3 regions of the Peribacillus sp. 05N428 genome follow, and region 3 is predicted to be linked to each of the others. Evidence: riboswitches for the same ligand, from Rfam matches in the RefSeq annotation. Region 3 holds a riboswitch; each other region holds the start of a gene.

Region 1 (4,841 bases), on a different contig from region 3:
TGGCTGCAGTCAAGTTTGCCGAGACTGATTCCTGTACAAGGACCCCTTCTTTCCTGCGTTCCTCAGGTACAAGTGCCAGCCCGCTTTTTACTGCTTCATGCGGTGATTTCAGAGAAAGCTTTCGACCATTCAGGATGACTTCACCCGCTGTGATGGACGTATGACCGAAAAGGGTTTTACACAGCTCCGTTTTCCCAGCCCCGACCAACCCAGCCAAGCCGATTATCTCTCCTGCTTTAATATTCAAACTGACATTCTTAACTTTCTCGGCATCTGACAATCCGTTCACTTCCAGAATTACGTCTCCAATCGAAGCATTCACTTCAGGAAACTGTTCATCCATGGTTTTCCCGAGCATGTTCTCTACCACTTCGGTACGGGTTATGTCCTCGATTTTTCGACAAGTGACACGCTCCCCATTCCTCATGATCGTAATTTCCTCACAGATTTCAAAAATCTCAGGCAGACGATGTGAAATGAAAATGATTGCCACGCCTTTTTGCTTTAACTCATTTACAATTCGAAAAAGTTCCGTCGTCTCCGTATGACTTAACGGAGCAGTTGGCTCGTCGAGAATCAGGAATTTGCATTCTGTCGAAACGGCTCTTGCTATCAGGACCATCTGTTTTTCAGCCAAGGTAAGGTCTCTAACCAGCTTTTTCGAAGGGACATGAATTTTCATATCTTCAAGAATAGAAGTGGCTTTGTTGTGCAGTTCTTTCCATTGTACCCTTTGTTTTTTTCCCATGTTTTGGACCATATCATTCAACATTACATTTTCCCCAACTGTTAAATAAGGGATGAGGGCGGTATCCACTTCCTGATAAACTATTTGAATGCCCTGTCCCTGAGCAGCTTTTGGCGAGCGGATATCCCACTTCATCCCATCAATAAAAATGTCACCTGAATAATGAACATGGGCTCCCGATAAAACTTTCATTAACGTCGATTTCCCTGCTCCGTTTGCACCGACCAATGCGTGGGCTGTTCCTGATTGTACGGAAAAATCAACATCACTCAGCGCCTTCACCCCCGGAAATTCAATCGAAATCTTCTTCATTTCTAGTTGCTTGCCCATGTCCATTCCCCCTTATAGAACAGACACTCCCTTCGCTGGAAAGAGAGTGTCTCTTTTTATTTTTTATAATGATCTTTCAAAACCTTCATCCAATCTTCTTCAAATTCCGTCGATACCCCCCAGCCATCGACAATATCAGACAGGTTTGCCATGTTTACCGCTTCTTTTGAAGCTTGGATTTGCTTTTGCGAAATAAGTGATGCCTCCAAATCATATGTTTGCGGCGTTTCTTCGCCAGCTAATTTTTTAGCCAATATCCTCATATTCACTGCACCGATCAACTTGGGATCGACTGCTGCCGTGTAGGACCATGAGCTATCAGCCGATTGGATCTCCTGGAGATCTGCGTTCGAAACATCAATTCCATATATCTTTACTTCATCGCGGCCCGCTTCTTTAATCGCCCGGGCTGCACCGATAGCAAAGGCATCCCATGTTGCGAAAATGGCATCCAATTTACCTTTAGGGTATTTATTCAGCATTGCGGCTACAGCATTTTGTGTCTGCACCGAAGTATCAGCGGATGCCACTCCGAATCTTTCGACTTCTTTAATCCCAGGATTTTCTTTTAATTTTTCCTGATATACTGCATTTCTTCTTACCATTGGAGGAAAACCATCCACCCAAAGATATGCAATTGCCGCTTCACCTTTCTGTTCTTTTATCAGTTTATCGAAAGCCAGTGTTGCCAGCGCTTCATCATCTTGTGAAGTTAATGTCACGCCCTCTATTTTAGATAGATCGCTTATTGAATCGAATGTGACAACGCTTTTACCTGCATCAACCAACTTCTGAACGTCATTTACAGTTGCAGCATCATCACCATGTGAAATGATATAGCCGTCGTAATCTTCCTCCAAAGCCTGTGCTATCGCATCATGGAATTTAGCCGTATCACCATTGGCTGTGTACGTATCGACTTGAAACCCCAGTGCTTCTCCTTCTTCTTTCGCCCCCGCCAGGTATTGGGCAGTATGATCATCACCGCCAATTTTACGGATCACCTTGATTTTGGCTCCATCGCCATCAGCAAATCTCTCCGGGACATTTTCAAATGATACTTTTTCTTCTTTCTTCGATTCTGTGGAACTCTGCCCTGCAGTGCAACCCGTTAAAAGCAAAGCCGAAGCGATGGCAGAAATGAATATCCCTTTAATAGACCTTCTCATCTTGTTTCCCTCCATGTTTTCTCATTAGTCTTATCAGTTAAGTCGGTGTAAATCCCAAAATAAAAACCTCTCTAATATAGAGAGGTTTAATCGGCTGTTTTGCAGACTTGTCCCTCTCTTATCTGTCAAAACATTTCTGTTTTGCAGGATTTAGCACCAATTCCTAATGGAACGGTTGCTGGGCATCTTAGGGCCAGTCCCTCCGCCACTCTTGATAAGAGATATATTGTGTTACGTTTTCGTAATTATCACTTTATAGGGATATAGTCGTAAAGTCAATAGATTTTTGAATATTTGAAATGTTTCCCGTTATTTTTATTTTCTTTGAAGCTGGGCTAGACGCTTTTTCTCGATTTTTTCAAGCCTCTCCAACTGCCTTAATTTCACTTCGAACAACGTGATCGGATCACGGTAAACCTCAGGATTTTCTTTCATATGCTCCAATGCAGCCTGGTAGTCTTTTATTTCAGTCTGCGTCTGCTCTATCGTTTTTTGAAGTAAGGCAAATGAACTGCGATAGAAAAGTGAGATGTCCCGATCCAGTGATTTTTCAAACAATCCAAATTGGGTTAGGAAACGTTCCGTGATCATTTCGGCAACATCCAGGTAATCTTCACTTTCCAGGTATTTCTTGTAACGATTGTACATATTGGCCTTATTTTGCGGTATCGCCCCAAATAGCTTCCCTGCTCCTTTAAGCAGCAATTGTGATGGAGTCCTGCGCAAAAGGATATTAACGTTTTCGATGCGGATACTGCTTGTCATCCGGTCGGCATCACGGCGCCAGTCATCCAATACCCTGAAGTCACCTGCCAGTGTAATCCGTTCTTCTTTGTATAATTCATTGAATCCGGCACTCATCTCATCCATGAACTGCTGGCTTTGTGAGAACTCCATTTGGGAACTGGCAATCCAGTCTTGAAGAGAACGGTAATATTGAGGCATGATCTTGTCAGAAATGAAGTTTTGAATCCGCTCATTCATTTCCTGGTTTAACTGTACATGGACCTGACTGAAATCACTGCTTTCCGTTAACGATTTAGAGCAATCCCTCAGTAATTCAGGAATTTTTGAATAAAGCTGACTTTTCACTTCGTCCTTAAGCGAACGATACGACCTTATGATATTTTCACTTTTTTCTTTTTCCAGATCAGCCAGTTGATTGACCGCTCCATTCAGTTTGACTTCCATCTGCTCATTCCAAGAGATGGAATGCTCGCATTTCCGCTCATTGGCTGCCCGTTTTTCTAATAGATAAGATAAAGTTTTACGAATGAATGCCAGGATTTTTTCAGATCTTCTTTCCTTCCAATTATCATCTTGATAATTCGATTGAAGGAAGGCTGAAAGGTCCTTCAATTGCTGCCTGCTGTCATAATGTTTGGAGAAAGCGAACACTTTCGCATTCGGGAAATATGCATTCACTTTATCCCATGTTTCGTCTTCCATCCGGACTGCGACCTGATCACTGTATATCGTATCCATTTTATTTAATAGGAAATGGATCGGCAGTTTCGGAGCCATCATTTGAATTTCCAATAACAGATCCCTTTCGCTGCCGGTGAAAGGAGCCCGGGCGTCAAGAACGAACATCAGGCCATCACTGCCATGTAAATAGCCTTGGAAATCGGATTCCACGCTTTGTTCCCCATTGAACCCCGGTGTATCCAATAACCGCAGATGATTATTTCTTAGGTAGTCACTGATGATTGTCACATCGACAATAGTCCCGCGCTGACGGCGTGTTTCATCCAAATCAGTTAGCTCCTCGACAACTTTGCTATCTGTATCGGTAATTTCAAGGATTTCCAAATCATCCCCGTCTTTGACACTGACTAGGGAAGAATGGTCCTCAGCAGCAATGCTCTCGCCAACGATTGACTGAATAAAGGATGTCTTGCCATTTCCTGTACTTCCTGCAAGAAGGAGATTGAAATTCCTGGTATCCTTAAGCCCCTCCACCATCCATTTAAGCTTATTGCCAACCCTTAAATCATTATCTTCAGCCCACTGGATAATGGAATTGAACAGTTTCTCTCCCGCTTCCAGTCCGCCTCCCAATTTAGGCGATTTCGAAAGCAGGCTCTCTGCATCCTGAATGACCAGCGCATTGACCGTATCCGGGAAGATTTCATTCCAGGACAACGTGGATGCCGCCGCAAACAGCGAAAGCTCCCCGTCTGCGATTTTGAGCCAGTTTTCCAGCAACCTTGGCACGACAGGACTTAATTCTTTGATTAGATGCGTTCCTTCTAACAGACCTGCATATGCATCCCTGTAATAGACGGAAAGCTCATCCCATACATCCGCATGGTTCAATTCGATGGTATCTATCAAATTATTAATCACTCTTAACCATTCGAAATAAGAATCCGTATATTTATAATTTTTCCAAAGGGCAACCGTCATTTTCTCGAAACGTTCCTGGTCGCGTGTGTATAGCGAACCAAGGACAGTTGAGAAATAATCCGGCTCCATCGATTGGGCAACACCCTGCTGGATATACGTTTTCAGCACATCGAACCAGCCCATTGACTCTGTACGGATACTTTCATTCGCCGCTAATACCACCGCACTGTTCCAATCCTTTTGTT
Region 2 (4,841 bases), on a different contig from region 3:
CTCCGCTTGAAGCATCGTTCCCATCGCCCCATCAAGTAGGAGAATTTTAGAATTTAACTGATCTTGAATCGCTTTTTTATTCATGTACTGCCACCTCTGATGTCTGTTTACTATCGACTTTTCTAATATATTTCGTAAGTTCCGCCGTCATTTCATAGCGAAGGAATGGAGTGATTAAATATATGCCCTTGAATTTTTCCCTAGCCGCGTCCACCAGTTCCCGCGCAATATTCACCCCTTCAATCCTTGACTTTACAGGGTCATCCCCCGCTAGAGCCATGGCCCTTCTAACATTATCAGGCAATTTGATGCCTGGGATCTCATTATGGATGAATTCGGCGTTCCGGGTGCTTGTTAAGGGCATGATACCGATGAAAATCGGGGTTTCTAGATGTTTTGTCGCTTCATATACTTCTTCGATTTGCTCCACGGAATAAATTGGCTGTGTCAAAAAGGATTGAGCACCGCAGGCAATCTTCTTTTCCATTCTCAGTACGGCTTTATCCAGATATTTCACATTGGGATTAAAAGCTGCCGCAATTTTAAAATTTGCCCGTTGCCCCAAACTTTGACCGGAATAGGAAAGACCTTCATTAAATTGTTTGACCATGCTTATCAGGTCAAAGGAAGATAAATCATAAACCGAAGTGGCACCCGGGAAGTCCCCAATTTTTGAAGGGTCTCCGGTGATGATCAATATTTCGTTCAGCCCTACCGTCTGCAGACCCATTAAATGTGACTGCAGGCCAATCAAATTTCGATCTCGGCATGTTATATGCACCATCGGATTTATATTCAATTGGTTCTTCAGTAAATTAGCCAGTGCATCATTCGATATCCTTGGTGAGGCAAGTGAATTGTCCGCTAATGTAATGGAATCGACCCCTGCTTTTTTCAAAACCTCAGCACCAGTCATGAAGCTCTCTATCCCTAGCTTTTTCGGTGGATCAAGCTCAACAAGAATCGTCCGTTCCGTTTTGGCTTTTTCGTAAAGGGGAAGTTCCAATTCCCTATCGTTCACTTCAATTACTTCTATTTCACGGGATTTCGTAAATTTCTCTTTCACGGGAGCCAAACTTCCAATTGCATGCTTTACAGCTTGAATATGCAGTGGAGTCGTTCCACAGCACCCTCCTATGATCGCGGCGCCTTGCTCACGAAGTTCCAGGGCACTAGAACCGAAATATTCCGGCACAGCTTTATAAACGAGCCTCCCATCGACATAATCCGGCAGGCTGGCGTTAGGGTAAATGGCAATCGATGCTTGCTTTGGCAAACTCACTTCTTCCAAGGCCCGAATCATATGATGTGGTCCGAGGCGGCAATTTACACCAACCACATCGGCACCCAATTGCTCGAGTTTTTGAAAGGCTTCATTTAAATGGATTCCACTTTGAAGATTACCCAGTTCATGCATCGAGACATTTGCGATAATCGGCAGTCCCGTTTCATTTTTAACGATTTGCAGGACGGTTTCCAGTTCTTCCAGGTCATAAAATGTTTCCAGGAGAATCCCATCAGGATTTTCCATCAACAGACTGTATAGCTGTTCACGAAAACCCCGTTTTATCTCTTCCATGCTTAAATCCGATTTCCTGATACTCCGCTGGGCCCCTATGGTACCGAAGACGTATGCTTTTCCTTTTGCCGCTTTTTTAGCAAGAATAACTCCCTGGCGATTGATTCTGCTCACTTCATCTTCAAGTCCATACCGCTTCAATTTATTGAAATTGGCTCCGTATGTATTCGATTGAAGGATATCTGCACCAGCTTCCAGATAGGCTCGATGGATGGACTCTATTTGATCTGGGTTCGTACAGTTTAATTCCTCATAACATTGATCAATGCCATTAGAGTAAAGCAAGGTCCCCATTGCCCCTTCTCCAATCAGCATTCTTTCTTTTAATTCTTTACGAAAATTCATCATTACACCCTCTCTCAAAAACAATCCTGTTTTTGTAGTAGTCTATGAGTATGAGAGAAAAGGAAAAAAAACCTTCTCAAAGAAGAAGGTTTTTGAAACATTCTCCTCATCTATCAAGCTCTGCTTGCTGGATTTAGCACCTTTGCCTAAGCTGGTTGCTGAGGTTTCTTCGGGCCAGTCCCTCCACCTCTCTCGATAAGATCCATTTATATAATTTTCATAAGATTTCAAAATTTGATTATATTTAATTTACATTAATAATCTGTCAATTTCAATACCTGATCGACATTTTTTTCACTTTTGCAAAAATCATTCAATTTTTTGCTGCTTGAACCCTCTTCAAGATCCTTTGTTTCCAGTCTTCCGCTAACGAGTCTAGTGTAAGTAAAGCCTTAGCACCTTCCAGCCCATCCCGTTTATGAAGGATGACCTCTGCTGCGTAATGGACAGAAATTTTTTCTTGTAGACGATCTATTAGCACAATCTCGTTTTGTTTATTTATCGTTCCTTCTTGAAGTACTCTTGCAAAATAACCAGTGAAACTCGTTTTCAGCACGCGTTCCAAAAACTTAGGTTCTTGATTGAAGAAGGAAATGGTCGAACAAGGTATCCTCCCTTGGTTAATTTGAACAATCACATCGCCTATTTGATAAATATCGCCGATATACGTTGTTTCTTCCCTCATCCCCGCTATAGTTAAATTTTCACCGAATGCAGGGATATCCAGCTTTTTAGAGAATTTTTCATTCCATAATGAATAATGCTCAAATGGGTAAAAGCACAAAGCCCGATCAGGACCTCCATGGAACTTTACATTACCGACACCATCGCCGATTATGCCAGCTTTAGTCACTGTCAAATTATTCTGTGCTTGTTTATCCATGGCTGAAAAGATATCGATATTCGAAAAAATTTCATGTTTCGGCTTCCCCGCATGTAGTGATTTGATTTTTCCATTTTCCATTTTGCATCTTCCATTCATATTAAATTTATATCATCCTATATGTATAAATTATACTAAAAATCCATTTTATTCAGTACCTTTTTATATGTATATGAAATGAAAAAGCCATATGAGCAGTTAATGGGCGAAATATCATTGATTTCCAGAAAAATTCATAGGTTAGTTTCAGTAATTTAGTTGCTATTTCAGAATTAAATATGGTAGAATATGAACACAATATATAGTCGAAAACTACAACCGTTCGCCTATATGTTGATTTTCACGATTGAATTCCTCATTGTCGCTCTTTAGGGAGCGAATTTTTTTTGCTTTCATTAATATCCACTAATTCCCTGTAATTCCATTCAGTTTCTTGCATCTTGATCGACTCACCTATTTGTACTTTCCTTCCCTCCTTATCAAGTCCCTTTCATTTCCTTATTAGAAGCCTGATTCCTTGCAAAAACAAGCAGAAAGCCGAGCGACATCATCCGTCTTCCGCTCAGCTTCCTGTTTACGCTTGTTTCTTTTTTTTCGGTGCCGCTTTCTTTCGGGTCGTCTTTTTCTTTTCCGGTTCATCATGTTTTGTACGGTCTATGGATGCCTGTAATGCCTCCATTAAATCAGTTACATTGTTGGAAACTGGTTCTTTTGTTTTCGCTGTAATCGTCGTCTGTCCCGTTTTCTTTGATTCAATCAATTCTAGTAACGCGGTTCGATAGTCATCGGTGTATTTTGTCGGATCGAAAGTAGTCGTTAATTGATCTATCAATAATACGGCAGTATCGATTTCTTTTTTTACTATGGTATCATTGGCAGGGATATTCGGAACATCCGCTGTGGAGCGGACTTCATCCGGATAATGAATCGTTTCCATAACCAAGGTATTATCAACGACTCGGATTACCGCCATTTGTTCTTTGGATCGAATGATGATTTTTGCCAACCCCACCTTATTCGATTCCTTGAGGGCCTGCCTCAAAAGGGAATAAGCTTTTATCCCCCCGTCATTTGGGGACATGTAATAACTCCGGTTAAAATAAATGGGATCTATTTCTTCAATTTTAACAAAATCCACGATTTCCACGGCTTTTTCTTCGTTTTGTTTTTTCAGTTGTTCTAGTTCATTGTCTTCCAATACAACAAACTTTCCCTTTGTATACTCAAAAGCGCGGACTATATCATCCTTCCCCACTTCTTTCTCGCATACTGGACAAACCTTCTCGTATTTAATCGGTGTATGACATTCCTTATGCAACGTCCTTAAAGATATATCCTTATCCTCCGTTGCAGCATGAAGTTTGATCGGAATGTTCACCAAGCCGAATGATATGCTTCCCTTCCACATCGTATGCATATTCGTCACCTCATAACTTATTTTTGATGAGAAGAACAATTTTATTATTCCCCTTTGTTCAAAAAAAACCGAAAAAACAATTGCCAACTGTAACACTTCGTTTTTTTGGCAAAATAATGTTATCAATTATTTGCGGAGGTAAATACAAATATGAAACCGATGCTGCCTACCTATTACCCTGAAGCCCCCAACTCCAAGGATTGGCGTTATGAAGTCAAATATGACGGCTTTAGGGCTATATTAACGATAGAATCCGATACCATAAGCATTTCGAGTCGAAATGAAAAGGAATTATCACCTCAATTCCCAGAAATCATTGCTTACATCAAAGACCTGGACCTGGAAGATTATCTCCCGCTTCAGTTAGATGGAGAATTGGTCTGGCTTACCAATCAAGCGAAAGCGGACTTTTTTCAAATACAGTGGCGAGGACGCCTTGGGAAACAATCCTTAATTTCAGAAAATGCCCGTTTTTCCCCATGTCGGTTTATAGCGTTTGACCTGCTTCGCATCAGCGGAAAAGATGTAGCAGCTAATCCAATGGTGGAACGAAGGGAATTGATGTTGAATATGGGGGGAAAACTCGGTCTACCTATGCCTCCCGATCCCAACGATAA
Region 3 (4,841 bases):
GTGGTCAGCGCCAGCGTGTTGCACTTGGCCGTGCAATTGTAAGGGACGCAAAAGTTTTCTTGATGGATGAGCCATTATCCAATCTCGACGCAAAACTGCGGGTTCAAATGCGCGCGGAAATAGCTAAACTGCATAAACGGCTCGACACCACAACGATATATGTCACACATGACCAAACAGAGGCAATGACCATGGCGACACGTCTTGTTGTAATGAAAGATGGTATCATCCAACAGGTCGGTGCTCCAAAGGATGTTTATGAGAAACCAATAAACGTGTTTGTCGGCGGCTTTATCGGATCGCCTGCCATGAACTTCTTTACCGGAACATTAAAAGAAGGCACAATCAAAATAGGCGAACAAACGCTTGAAATACCTGAATTTAAGATGAAAATGCTACGTGATCAAGGATATGTCGGAAAAGAAGTAATCCTTGGCATCCGTCCGGAAGATTTCCATAATGAAGGAGCTTATTTCACGGAGTCCCCTAACACTACATTCACGACCCAAATTGATGTAGCCGAACTCATGGGCGCGGAGATCATGCTCTACTCCACTTTAGAGGGGCAGGACTTCGTTGCAAGGGTCGATGCCAATAACATTATCCAGGCAGGCGAAAAGATCGAACTTGCGCTCGACATGAATAAAGCGCACTTTTTTGATAAAGGGACAGAACATCGCATTTTAGTTGAAGAAGATGAACAGATGCAGGAAAGCATGAAGTTATCTGCCAATTAAACATGAAAAGACCCATTCATTATGGGTCTTTTTACGTTTATTAAAATAAAGGGCGATTCATTCCTGGACCAATACCACTTCATCATGTCCGCATTCAGGGCATTTCATGAGATGGGGGCATTGCCCTTTTTGAAGGGATTGAGGGTATCCGTCGTTTTCTTTAAGTATGTCGATATCCATATAAGCACTGTAATCATCAGCATAATCCATGAATTTCCCTTTATCCTCAAGTTCACTGCCGCATTCCGGGCAATCTACATGAATTTTTCTTAGACCGTTGCAAAGCGGGCATATAGACATTGTTTTTCCTCCTGTTCCAGATACTTATGATTTCAGTATTTGTCGATTCCAGTATTTTAACACATGGAAACACCCTCCCTAATGCTAGAGGGAGGGTACTTCCATCCAATTATTTATTAACCATGTTAGCAGGATCGACCCATGCTTTGAATTCATCTTCCGTAAGGAACTCCAGTTTCAATGCCGCTTCTTTTAACGTGGAGTTGTCCTTGAAGGCAGTTTTGGCAATCTTGGCTGCTTTTTCATAACCGATATGCGGGTTCAATGCTGTTACCAGCATAAGGGAACGCTCTACATTTTCTTTAATCTTATCTTCATTTGCAGTGATGCCAACCGCACAATTATCGTTGAAGGAATGAATGCCTTCCGTCAATAATTTGACCGTTTGCAGGAAGTTATAGATGATGACTGGTTTGAACACATTCAATTCAAAGTTACCTTGGCTTGCTGCAAAGCCAATTGTAGCATCGTTACCCACGATTTGTGTCGCAATCATGGTAAGCGCTTCACTTTGGGTCGGATTGACTTTACCTGGCATGATGGAGCTGCCCGGCTCGTTTTCCGGAATGGCAATTTCTCCGATTCCGCTTCTCGGTCCGCTTGCAAGCCATCTGACATCGTTCGCAATTTTCATTAAATCCGCCGCCAATGCTTTCAAAGCACCGTGTGCGTAGACGATTTCGTTATGGCTAGTCAATGCATGGAACTTATTATCAGATGTGACAAAAGGATATCCTGTATCCGCTGCAATTTGTTTGGCAGAAAGTCCCGGGAATTCTTTCTTTGTATTGATTCCGGTTCCTACAGCCGTTCCGCCTAAAGCAAGGTTCAATAGTTTTTGGCTGCTTTCCTCAATCATCGCCAAATCTTTATCGAGCATCGCTTTCCAACCGGAAATTTCTTGTCCTAATGTTAAGGGTGTAGCATCTTGAAGATGTGTCCGGCCGATTTTCACGACATCCCAAAATTCTTTTTCTTTTGTATCGAATGTATCACGAAGTGCTTTGATGGCAGGAACCAATTTTTCAGCGACTTCCATAAAGGCTGCAATATGCATGGCAGTCGGGAAAGTATCATTTGAGCTTTGTGCCTTGTTAACATCATCATTCGGGTGAAGGATTTCCGATTCACCATTTTCTTTTAACCATTCATTCCCTTTGTTCGCGACCACTTCATTCACATTCATATTACTTTGCGTACCGCTTCCCGTTTGCCAAACTACAAGCGGGAAATGTTCATCAAGCGTACCTTCAAGGATTTCGCCGCAAATCTTGACGATGGCGTTCTTTTTAACTTCGGAAAGATCACCAAGATCAAAGTTCACCTTTGCAGCAGCTTGTTTAACGTATGCAAATGCACGAACCAATTCAATCGGCATTTTTTCGTTACCGATTTTGAAATTGTTACGGCTTCTCTCAGTTTGTGCTCCCCAATATTTATCAGCAGGAACTTTCACTTCACCCATCGTATCTCGTTCGATTCTGTATTCCATGTGTTCTCCTCCTAAGTTTGCACTATTCATTGAAGAATTTTTGCATATGAAATGAATAATGTCGGATTATTCTTTCTCTCCATACATTGTACAAACTTTATTATTTTAAAGCAAAAATATCCCGCTGACCCTTTCCATATTTCTGAAAAATCCTAGGCCATTCATATTTAGATGAAAATTTGGATATTCTTTTTTGACACATAAAGTGTAGGCACCGCTAGGCTTCAATTGACCTGGCCATGAACACCAACACATCATCACTCCCAAAATGTCCTTGACAGTATTTTGTATATATAGTAAATTCAAAAGAAATTGAATAATCTAAACTCTTATCGAGAGAGGTAGAGGGAATGGCCCGATGACACCTCAGCAACCTTCATTTGTTTCAAACCAATGAAAAGGTGCTAATTCCACAAGTTTATGAACTTGGAAGATAAGAAGAATGACTCGTCACTACTTAATCAAAGTCTTCTTCTTAAAGAAGACTTTTTTTTATTTTATTTAACTCAAAGGAGCAGTGAAAACCATGTATAAACCTGAAACATATCTTGCTCAATTAGGAAATCGCAGTGAAACGGCGACAGGAACAGTCAATCCGCCGGTATACTTTTCAACAGCTTTTCGCCACGAAGGAATCGGTCAATCGACGGGATTCGACTACACAAGGACAGGTAACCCTACCCGCCAGCTATTGGAGCGATCCATCGCCGATCTGGAAAAAGGAGACCAAGGCTATGCCTGCAGTTCAGGAATGGCCGCCATCTCCACTATACTCGCCCTTTTTAAATCTGGTGATGCGTGGATTGTCAGTGAAGATCTTTATGGCGGTACATATCGGCTGTTAGAACAAGGTTTTAAAAAATGGGGATTGCAGTGTGACTATGTAAACACTTGTTGTTTGGAGGATATCGAAAAAGCCATCACTCCTCACACGAAAGCCATCTTCATCGAAACTCCCACTAACCCTCTTATGCAGCAAACGGATATTAGCGCCGTTGCCGCATTGGCTAAACGATATAATTTATTGCTAATCGTTGATAACACTTTTTACACGCCTCTTATTCAACAACCCATCTTGCTTGGAGCGGATATTGTGATCCACAGTGCAACCAAGTATCTCGGTGGTCATAATGATGTGCTCGCCGGACTGATCGTTGCTAGCGGCGCTGAGTTATGTGATGCACTGGCCTTCCATCATAATGGCACTGGAGCTGTCTTGAGCCCATTTGATTCTTGGCTGTTGATGCGCGGAATGAAAACCCTGGCATTGCGGATGGAGCGTCATGAAAAGAATGCCAAGATACTTGTAGATTACTTATCGGAGCATGATTGTGTTACGGACGTATTGTATCCAGGCCGAGGCGGCATGATTTCTTTCCGCATCATTGATGAAGCGGCGGTCAACCCATTTTTACAATCGCTCTCATTAATTTCCTTTGCAGAAAGCCTTGGAGGGGTCGAAAGCTTCATCACCTATCCTGCCACACAAACACATGCCGATATACCGCTTGAAGTCAGAATGGCAAACGGGGTTTGTAATCGATTGCTCCGCTTCTCCGTTGGCATCGAAGATAGCGACGATTTGATTGGTGACTTGCAGCAAGCATTCGCACATGTAAAAAGGGAGGCACTACGATGACAGATCATGATTTTAGCTTTGAAACGAAATTACTTCATAATCAACATAAATTCGATCCGGTAACGGGCGGTGTGAGCGTCCCCATTCAGCATGCATCGACTTTCCATCAATCCGATATCGATCAATTCGGCAAATATGACTACAGCAGAAGCGGGAACCCAACTCGCGAGGCACTTGAAGATATCATTGCCGATCTAGAGGAAGGCACTCACGGCTTTGCCTTTTCATCAGGTATGGCTGCCATTTCAACAGCCTTCCTCCTATTGTCTGCCGGAGACCATATCGTCATTTCCGAAGATGTGTATGGCGGAACGTTCAGGATGGTCACAAGCGTATTGAACCGTTTCAATATTGAGCATACCTTCGTTGACATGACGGACCTTGAAAGTGTCAAAGCGGCGGTTCAGCCAAATACCAGGGCCATATACATTGAAACGCCTTCAAATCCGTTACTTAAAGTGACCGATATTCAAGCTGTATGTGATATCGCAAAAAAAGCTGGTGCCTTAAGTTTTGTTGATAATACATTCTTGACGCCCGCATTGCAAAAACCGCTGAATCTGGGCGCTGATGTTGTCCTTCATAGCGCGACGAAGTTTTTATCCGGCCATAGTGATGTGGTAGCTGGGCTTGCGGTCGTGAAAGATCCGGAATTGGCGGCAAGACTCGGTTC

Evidence for each region. A riboswitch is a leader RNA that binds a small molecule or an ion and turns the genes downstream of it on or off. The one in region 3 is predicted to bind S-adenosylmethionine.
Region 1: it holds a riboswitch for S-adenosylmethionine, as region 3 does, so the genes downstream of both, AC1DIV_RS12145 (sugar ABC transporter substrate-binding protein) here and AC1DIV_RS13500 (methionine biosynthesis PLP-dependent protein) in region 3, are expected to answer to the same signal.
Region 2: it holds a riboswitch for S-adenosylmethionine, as region 3 does, so the genes downstream of both, AC1DIV_RS17685 (bifunctional homocysteine S-methyltransferase/methylenetetrahydrofolate reductase) here and AC1DIV_RS13500 (methionine biosynthesis PLP-dependent protein) in region 3, are expected to answer to the same signal.

What each region holds. Positions count from the first base shown of each region.
Region 1 is NZ_JBFTMS010000010.1:98,363-103,203, reverse strand. It holds gene AC1DIV_RS12150 (sugar ABC transporter ATP-binding protein) at 1-1,078, opposite strand, end outside; gene AC1DIV_RS12145 (sugar ABC transporter substrate-binding protein) at 1,135-2,247, opposite strand; SAM riboswitch class I at 2,363-2,468, opposite strand; gene AC1DIV_RS12140 (GTP-binding protein) at 2,563-4,841, opposite strand, start outside.
Region 2 is NZ_JBFTMS010000019.1:61,946-66,786, reverse strand. It holds gene metH (methionine synthase) at 1-84, opposite strand, end outside; gene AC1DIV_RS17685 (bifunctional homocysteine S-methyltransferase/methylenetetrahydrofolate reductase) at 77-1,924, opposite strand; SAM riboswitch class I at 2,028-2,126, opposite strand; gene AC1DIV_RS17680 (MOSC domain-containing protein) at 2,238-2,888, opposite strand; gene ku (non-homologous end joining protein Ku) at 3,382-4,224, opposite strand; gene ligD (DNA ligase D) at 4,375-4,841, shown strand, end outside.
Region 3 is NZ_JBFTMS010000012.1:47,481-52,321, forward strand. It holds gene AC1DIV_RS13485 (ABC transporter ATP-binding protein) at 1-737, shown strand, start outside; gene AC1DIV_RS13490 (hypothetical protein) at 795-1,037, opposite strand; gene fumC (class II fumarate hydratase) at 1,147-2,529, opposite strand; SAM riboswitch class I at 2,856-2,969, shown strand; gene AC1DIV_RS13500 (methionine biosynthesis PLP-dependent protein) at 3,056-4,168, shown strand; gene metC (cystathionine beta-lyase) at 4,165-4,841, shown strand, end outside.